DNA from 4 places in the Clostridium kluyveri DSM 555 genome. Region 3 is predicted to be linked to each of the others. Evidence: riboswitches for the same ligand, from Rfam matches in the RefSeq annotation. Region 3 holds a riboswitch; each other region holds the start of a gene.
What was found. Region 3 has a riboswitch for S-adenosylmethionine ahead of CKL_RS03265 (methionine ABC transporter ATP-binding protein). Riboswitches for the same ligand answer to the same signal wherever they lie in the genome.
Positions count from the first base shown of each region.

Region 1: linked by a shared signal. The riboswitch ahead of CKL_RS14865 (ATP-binding cassette domain-containing protein) and the one ahead of CKL_RS03265 (methionine ABC transporter ATP-binding protein) in region 3 are both predicted to bind S-adenosylmethionine.
Region 2: linked by a shared signal. The riboswitch ahead of metK (methionine adenosyltransferase) and the one ahead of CKL_RS03265 (methionine ABC transporter ATP-binding protein) in region 3 are both predicted to bind S-adenosylmethionine.
Region 4: linked by a shared signal. The riboswitch ahead of CKL_RS04035 (methionine ABC transporter ATP-binding protein) and the one ahead of CKL_RS03265 (methionine ABC transporter ATP-binding protein) in region 3 are both predicted to bind S-adenosylmethionine.

Region 1 is NC_009706.1:3,103,157-3,105,360, reverse strand. It holds gene CKL_RS14870 (ROK family transcriptional regulator) at 1-538, opposite strand, end outside; SAM riboswitch class I at 1,135-1,249, shown strand; partial or broken gene CKL_RS14865 (ATP-binding cassette domain-containing protein) at 1,357-1,677, shown strand; gene CKL_RS14860 (methyl-accepting chemotaxis protein) at 1,728-2,204, opposite strand, start outside.
Region 2 is NC_009706.1:3,717,820-3,720,023, reverse strand. It holds tRNA gene CKL_RS17900 (tRNA-Thr) at 168-243, shown strand; tRNA gene CKL_RS17895 (tRNA-Tyr) at 249-333, shown strand; tRNA gene CKL_RS17890 (tRNA-Val) at 343-418, shown strand; tRNA gene CKL_RS17885 (tRNA-Thr) at 439-514, shown strand; tRNA gene CKL_RS17880 (tRNA-Tyr) at 520-604, shown strand; SAM riboswitch class I at 680-785, shown strand; gene metK (methionine adenosyltransferase) at 854-2,029, shown strand; gene CKL_RS17870 (ABC transporter substrate-binding protein) at 2,105-2,204, opposite strand, start outside.
Region 3 is NC_009706.1:654,471-656,674, forward strand. It holds gene CKL_RS03260 (DegV family protein) at 1-764, shown strand, start outside; SAM riboswitch class I at 825-925, shown strand; gene CKL_RS03265 (methionine ABC transporter ATP-binding protein) at 1,010-1,966, shown strand; gene CKL_RS03270 (methionine ABC transporter permease) at 1,968-2,204, shown strand, end outside.
Region 4 is NC_009706.1:817,800-820,003, reverse strand. It holds gene CKL_RS04040 (methionine ABC transporter permease) at 1-53, opposite strand, end outside; gene CKL_RS04035 (methionine ABC transporter ATP-binding protein) at 50-829, opposite strand; SAM riboswitch class I at 1,033-1,137, opposite strand; gene CKL_RS04030 (acetate uptake transporter) at 1,372-1,989, shown strand; gene CKL_RS04025 (DUF4317 domain-containing protein) at 2,039-2,204, opposite strand, start outside.

The sequences.
Region 1 (2,204 bases), 1.5 Mb from region 3:
TTTTCTTTATAGGTACGTCAGTCCATTTATCTGCAAAGAAGTCAACAGGGTTTTTTATAATACCATTTTTTATATCTAAAGGCCCCACAGATCCTACTCCAATTCCTAACAGTTTCATATGGCTTAAGTTTAGATTTGCATAAGCCCTGTTAATGATTTCCACTACTTTTTTTACAGTTTCACAAGGAGTATAGGAATCATCCATATTAAATAGTTCCTTATACAAAATTTCCATTTTTAAATTTGTAATAACTACCTGAGTATAGAGTATTGATATATCAATACCTATAATATAAAAATCATTTATATTTATATCATATAAAATTGGCCTTCTTCCGCCTGTAGATTCTCCTATACAACTCTCGACTATCATTTTACTTTTTTCTAAAGGTTCCATAACGTAATTTAATGTGGTCAATTTAATATCTGTCCTAGATGAAATTTTATTTTTAGATAAGCGTCCATTTTTCTGAAGTAAATTAAATATTTTTTTTTCTTCAAAGCTTAAACTTTTTAATGCATTGGAATTATCTTTCATGAGTACACCTCTTACACTTATAGAATTCAATAAATACTTCTTTCGTTTTTGGAAAAAGTATTTTGAAAAAATTTAATATAGTATCAAAAATATATTGTTTCTCTATTTTTTTTATAGATTTTTGACTTTTTATCCTATGTATTTATATGTGTTATCTGCACTGTAATAATTTTTAATAAATACTTTCTTCATTTTTGAAAAAAGTATTTTAAAAAATAATCACAATGTATTAATTAAAAAAAGCTAAATTTTAATCTTACAAATGTAAGATTAAAATTTAGCTTCCAGTTTTTCTGGTCAACTAAAACATGGTACATGCTTATTGATATATAATTCTATTAATTTTTATTTGGGATTTTCATATAAGATAAATCCCAATGAATTTAATATGTTTTAGTAATATTACGTAGTATTATAAATATATTTTTAAGTAATGTCAATACTTTTTTTATGTCTATTTTCCAATAAGTTTATTTTAGAGGCTAAGCTTATGCTTTTGTTATTTAATAATTGACACATTATAGTACAATTAGTATAATGTATTACGACGTGTAAAATATAAATAAAATGAAATTTAAAAAAATCAATAAACTAGGTTCTTATCAAGAGAGGCGGAGGGACTGGCCCTATGAAACCCAACAACCGGCATTTATTTCAATATGTATCGGTGTTAATTCCTGCAGAGTTAATTTATACTCTGAAAGATGAGAAAAGTGGCTGTTTTATAAAAGTTTGGGATATTAAAAGCTATTTTTCTTAAATAAGAAAAATAGCTTTTTTAATTATTTAAACCAATTGAAGGGAGGGCGTTTTATGAAATGATAAAAGTTAAAAATCTATACAAGAAGTTTAATGAGCTTACAGTTTTAAAGGGTATTAACCTAGAGATAAAAAAGGGGGAGGTTATTGCAATAATAGGCCCCTCTGGTACAGGTAAATCGACTTTGTTAAGATGCATAAATTATTTGGAAATTCCAGACAAGGGTACCATAGAAATAGGAAAATTAAAAATAGACTTTGAAAAAATAACTAAAAAGCAAATACATGAATTGAGGAAGCATACATCTATGGTATTTCAAAGTTATAATCTTTTTAACAATAAAACTGCATTAGAAAATATTATGGAACATTTAACTATATAAGATAGGGCAAAATGCTTATATTTAAGCATTTTGCCATCAATATAGTATTAAGAAATTTTGAACTTTGATATGATTTGGTTAAGCTTTACTGTACTATTTTTTAGGTATTGAACTTCTCCATGAACTTCATTTGATTTTTGTAATAATGTGGTTAGCTTTTGTACTATATCTTCAGTATTTTTTGAACCTTCAGCAGCAGCTGAGGATACTTTATCAATTTCTTCAAGCATGCTTTGTATGGATATAAATATATTTTTAGTATTTGAACTGAAATCAGCTATCATATTATGGATAGACTGAGCATCTTCATTGTATTGATTCATCATTTGAAGCATCAATTTATAATCTTTATCAATATCATTTTCCATAAACTTTAACATATCATTTGAATGGTGGGATAAGTCTTTTACTGAGCTAATTACATTTTTAGTTATATTTTGCATTTCATTAATAGTATTTTTTGAGTCATTCGCTAATTCACCTATTTCACTGGCAACTACGCCAAAACCTTTGCCTTCTTCTCC
Region 2 (2,204 bases), 900 kb from region 3:
CCATATACATATGATTTTCAAAGAAATCTAAAGAAATATGGAGCAATAAACCTTTAATATTATATTATACGGGTATAGTAGGTTTGAAAATAAATGAATGAGAATGTATACTAATCTACGTTAGGCATGTGTGTTTGTATTCTATAAAATACATAGTTAAAGAATAAGCTGGCATAGCTCAGCAGGTAGAGCAACTGACTTGTAATCAGTAGGTCGTGGGTTCGAAGCCTACTGCCAGCACCAAATATGGAGGAATTCCCGAGTGGCCAAAGGGGGCAGACTGTAAATCTGTTGTCAGTGACTTCGATGGTTCGAATCCATCTTCCTCCACCATAAAAATTGGGGCGCATAGCTCAGCTGGGAGAGCATCTGCCTTACAAGCAGGGGGTCACAGGTTCGATCCCTGTTGTGCCCACCATTTATCTAATAATAAAATAAGCTGGCATAGCTCAGCAGGTAGAGCAACTGACTTGTAATCAGTAGGTCGTGGGTTCGAAGCCTACTGCCAGCACCAAATGCGGAGGAATTCCCGAGTGGCCAAAGGGGGCAGACTGTAAATCTGTTGTCAGTGACTTCGATGGTTCGAATCCATCTTCCTCCACCATAAAAGGCACTTTTGGGTGTTTTTTATTTTACTTAATTTGTTGTTTTCATAACTAATAAAATTTATTATATGAAGCTCTTATCAAGAGAGGTGGAGGGAAAAGGCCCTGTGAAGCCCGGCAACCAGTGCTTTAATCATTAAGGTGCCAATTCCAGCAGTTTTAAAGGCTGCAAGATAAGAGAGTAGTTAATTTATTTAACCTCTTCTTATTGAAGTGGTTTTTTTATTTTATAGAGGGAGGTATTAAGAATGAGAAAGCTGTTTACATCTGAATCAGTTACGGAAGGACATCCTGATAAAATGTGCGATCAAATTTCAGATGCTATCTTAGATGCTATTTTGGAACAGGATCCTCAGGGGAGAGTGGCATGTGAGACTGCAACTACTACAGGTATGGTTTTGGTTATGGGGGAAATATCTACTAATTGTTATATTGATATCCCTAAAATAGTTAGAAAAACCATAAGGGAAATAGGATATACTAGGGCTAAATATGGATTTGATTGTGACACTTGTGCAGTACTTAGTTCAATTGATGAACAATCCTTAGATATAGCTATGGGAGTTAATGAATCTTTAGAAGCTAAAGTAGGCAAGATGGAAAAGGTGGATGCTATAGGGGCTGGAGATCAGGGTATGATGTTCGGATTTGCAACAAATGAAACTCCAGAGTATATGCCTATGCCCATAAACTTGGCTCATAAGCTTTCAAAGAGATTATCACAAGTTAGAAAAGAAGGTACATTGGATTATTTAAGACCTGATGGAAAGACACAGGTTACTATAGAATATGAGGAGAATAAGCCAGTTAGAGTAGACACAATAGTGGTGTCTACCCAACATGACGAATTTGTCACCAAAGAACAAATTGAAAGAGATATAATAAAAAATGTTATAGAACCTGTTGTTCCACCGGAATTTTTAGACTCTAATACTAAATATTTTATAAATCCAACAGGAAGATTTGTAGTTGGAGGTCCGCAAGGAGACTCTGGGCTTACAGGAAGAAAAATAATAGTTGATACCTATGGTGGTTACGGAAGACACGGTGGAGGAGCATTTTCCGGAAAGGATCCTACTAAGGTTGATAGATCTGCTGCTTATGCTGCTAGATGGGTAGCTAAAAATTTAGTTGCTGCAGGAGTTGCTGATAAGTTGGAAATACAGATTGCTTATGCTATAGGCGTAGCAGAACCTGTTTCAATAAATGTGGATACCTTTGGCACTGAAAAGATATCTGAGAAGAAGATAGTTGATATAGTAAATAAGGTGTTTGATTTAAGGCCAGCAGTAATAATAAGAGAATTAGAGCTAAGAAGACCTATATACAGACAGGCCGCAGCTTATGGACACTTTGGAAGAACTGATATAGACTTACCTTGGGAAAAATTAAATAAGGTTAATGATATAAAGAATTATCTTTAACAATAAAAACTCTGTATAATTATAGTACAGAGTTTTTTATTTTAATTATTTTGAATAGGTATCTATAATGCATATTTATTTTTTTGGATTTAATATATCCTCTAGGTTGTTATCTGATAGATCATAATAATAATAATTTTTGTAAAATTCTTTTACTTTTTGTTTAATATCTAAA
Region 3 (2,204 bases):
TCAGAATTATATATAGGAGTGGAGAATATATAGATAAAGTTGAAATCACTCCAAAGGAAGTATATGATAATATGAAAGTGGAAATTCCCAAATCTTCACTGCCTTCCATGGAGGATATGGAGATGGTCTATAAAAGACTTGAGGAAGAAAATTACACCCATGTAATTGCCATAGTTATTTCAAGTGGACTTTCAGGTACATATAATGCTTTAAAAATAGTAAGTGAAAAGCATAAAAATTTGACTACTTATATATATGATTCCAAATCTACATCTGTGGGAGAGGGAATCATTTTAAAAGAGTGTGGTAAACTCATTGAACAGGGGAGAAATTTTCAACAAATCGTAGATACTATACCAAAGATAAAAAGTAATATGCATTTCTTTTTTGTTTTTGGCACTTTGGAATATGCTAGAAAGGGTGGTCGTATAGGAAAGATACCTGGTACTATTGGAGAGATACTAGATATAAAGCCTATTGTTTATTTCGATGATAGCTATGGTGTTTGTTGTACTTATGACAAGGTCAGAGGAAGAAAGCGCTCTTTAAATAAAATGGTAGATATAGGAAAGAAGTTTTTAGATAAAAACCAATGTGAGGTGTATATAGTACATGGTAATGCAGAAGAAGATGCAGATAGAGTTCATAACATGATTTTACAATTACCTAATATAGAAAATATACACATGATAGGTCAAATAAGTCCTATAGTTGGGGTATATTCTGGTCCGGGAACAGTTGGAATATGTTATTTTACAATGTGACCATTGACATTATAAACTTAAGTTGATATAATTAAATCCGTAAATTGAATATGAATCTTGAACTTATCAAGAGAGGTGGAGGGAACAGGCCCATTGAAGCCCGGCAACCAATACGTTGTATAATGGTGCCAAATCCTGCAGCGAAGGCTGAAAGATGAGAGAAATATTATGTATGTTAAATCTGAGGTTTTCCTCAGATTTTTTAGTGCTGTATAATTTTATTTGTAGAGGCAGGGTGAATATTATTGATAAATATTAATAATGTTGGTAAGAGTTTTGATAATAAGGTTGTAATTAAAAATATAAACCTTAATATAAAAAAAGGGGAAATATTTGGAGTAGTAGGACAGAGTGGAGCAGGGAAATCTACACTGCTCAGATGTTTAAATGGCCTTGAAAGCTATGATACTGGAAGTATAAAGATAATGGACAAAGAGGTAAAAGACTTAAAAGGAAAAGAAATAAGAGTTTTCAGGAAAAATTTGGGTATGATATTCCAAAATTTTAATTTGCTAAATAGGAAAAATGTATATGATAATATATCACTTCCCCTGGAGGTATGGGGATATGATAAAAACAAAATAAAATCTAGAGTAGAGGAATTATTAAAATTAGTAGCACTTCGTGATAAGGCTAAAAGTATGCCAAGGCAATTAAGTGGAGGACAAAAACAGAGAGTGGCTATTGCAAGGGCACTTGCTTTGAATCCCAGTATATTACTCTGCGATGAAGCTACTTCAGCCTTGGATCCTAATACTACACAATCTATACTTGAACTTTTAAAGAAGATAAATAAGGAATTTGAACTAACCATAGTAGTAGTAACACATCAAATGGAAGTAATAAAAGAAATATGTAACAAGGTAGCAATTATTGACAGTGGGGAGATAAAGGTAGAAGGAGATGTGGAAGAAGTATTCCTAAGGCCAGGTGAATATTTGAAAAAATTGCTGGGAAATGAAAATTTACTGCCGGAAAGAGGAATGAACATAAGAATATTTTTCCCGAAGGAAATAAGTCAGGATAATTTGATAACTTCTATGGCTATAGATTTAAATATAAAATTTTCCATAGTGTGGGGAAAACTTGAGAGATTTCGAGATAATGTACTGGGAAGCCTAGTAATAAATATAAACCAAAAAGATAAGGAACAAATATGTAATTATCTTTCTTCAAAAAATGTAACATGGGAGGTGGAATAGTATGAGTTTTAATGAAATATTTAAGCAGGTACTATTTCCGGCTGTAGGAGAGACATTTTATATGGTAATAGTTTCTACAGTATTTGCCGTAATTATAGGATTTATACCTGCAGTTTTACTAATAATAACGCAGCCAGGGGGGCTTAGGCCTAATAAGGCAGTTTATAAGGTTTTAGATGTAGTGGTAAATTTACTTAGATCATTTCCATTTATAATACTTATGATAGCTATCTTTCCT
Region 4 (2,204 bases), 160 kb from region 3:
TCTATAGTTTCCGATAATCCCTTTAGAACAAATATTTTAAAATCATCAATCATATTACCCCCCCTCCAGCGCATTCCGAATTCACACTGAGATTTGCCATTATTTTAACAAATTTTTTTGCAGTATTACTTTTAGGATTCAAAAATACTGAATTTGTGCTTCCTGTTTCTACGATACTGCCGTTTTCAATTACTGCCATATTATTGCATATATATTTAATAACATCTAATTCATGAGTTATAAGTAATATAGTTAAATTCAATTTTTTATTTATATCTCTTAAAAGTTCCAATATAGAATAGGTAGTTTGTGGATCTAAAGCAGAAGTAGCTTCATCACTTAATAAAACATCTGGTTCATTAGCTAGAGCCCTTGCTATACCTACTCTTTGCTTTTGACCTCCACTTAGTTGTGCAGGATAAAAGTCTACTTTATCACTTAGTTCCACTAAATTTAATATTTCATACACTCTATTTTTTATTTTTTCTTCAGAGTAACCAGCTATTTTTAAAGGGAACGCTACATTTTTATATACATTCATTGAATCAAATAAATTAAAATCTTGAAATATCATTCCAATTTTTTTTCTGGCTTCTCTAAGCTCAGCTTTATTCATAGCCACAATATCGTTATTTCCAATAAATATACTTCCAGAAGTAGGTTCTTCAAGTCTGTTCAAGCATCGTATCATAGTAGACTTTCCAGCCCCACTAAATCCTATAATGCCAAAAATATCTCCTTTTTCAACTTTAAGATTTATATCCTTTAAAACTTCAACTTTACCCTTAGATGTATTAAATGTTTTATTTAAATTTCTTATATCTATCATATAATCGGTCTTTACCCCCTTACACCCAGCATTCACCTATATACTTCTTATTTTAATTTAAATAAATATATCAAAACAAAAAAGACTAAATCTTATACTTTATAAAGTTAAGATTCAGTCTCCAGTTTTTCTGGTCAACTTTTAGATTGATTAAATTATAAAAACTCAGGGGGTAAATCCCTGAGTCTACATCCTCAATGATTACCTCATCTTTCAGCTACAATGCTGCAGGATTTAGCACCAATACATTACATAATGCTGGTTGCCGGACTTCATAGGGCCTTTCCCTCCGCCTCTCTTAATAAGTTATGATATTTAATATTGTAGTAATTAGTATATCAGTGCTTAGATATATTGTCAATATTTTTATAATATAAAATTTAACAACTTTTAATTTACTGAAAATAGAATAATTTTATTTATCTTTGGGCAAAAAAAATTAAATTCATAAAATTTCAAAATTTACTTTACAAATGCATTTTTTTTTGATAAATTATTTATGTGAAATAATTCACAAATATAACTTATAAGGGGGACTTATCATGAATTCAAATGAAATTCAACACATCAAAATCGCTAACTGTGATCCATCCGCATTGGGGCTATTTGGACTTGCTGTTGTAACTTTAGTAGCTTCCTCTCAGAAACTTGGCATCACTGAAGGCACTTCTTTTGTAATTCCCTGGGCAATATTTTTAGGTGGCTTTGCTCAATTATTTGCTTGTATTAATGATTCCAAAAGGCAAAATACTTTCGGCACAACAGCTTTTGGAGCTTTTGCACTATTCTGGTTTGCAGTAGGTATGTCATGGATGATTAACGCCGGTACATTTGGACAAGGTCTTGCAGAGGCAGTAGATCCAAAACAGCTAGGTTTTGCATTTATAGCATATTTAATATTCACCATATTTATGACCATAGGTGCAGCTGAGACTAACAAGGTATTATTTTCAGTTTTCTTTTTTATAATTTTCTTATTTATAGGACTGTCACTCAATTCTTTTGACATTTTGCCAGAGTTTTCCCATAAGCTGGCAGGAATTGCAGAATTATTGGCATCACTTACAGCTTTTTACGGTTCTGCTGCTGCTGTATTAAATCCTCACTTTGGAAGAGAATTCTTACCTATAGGAAAACCTTTTGGTATATTTAAAAAATAACATTATAATTAAGTTTACAAAAGGATGTATATTTAAAAATACATCCTTTTTAAATATATTCTTCTATTTTCTCTGTTTCCAGATTGAATCCATCTATAACCATATCCTCCTTAAGTTCTATTAGCAAACATTTCTTCCCAAATCTGTTCACTACCTGTTTTACAGCGCTTAAATCTCTTGGACTTATTGTTATATTAGTATTTTCATTTTCTATC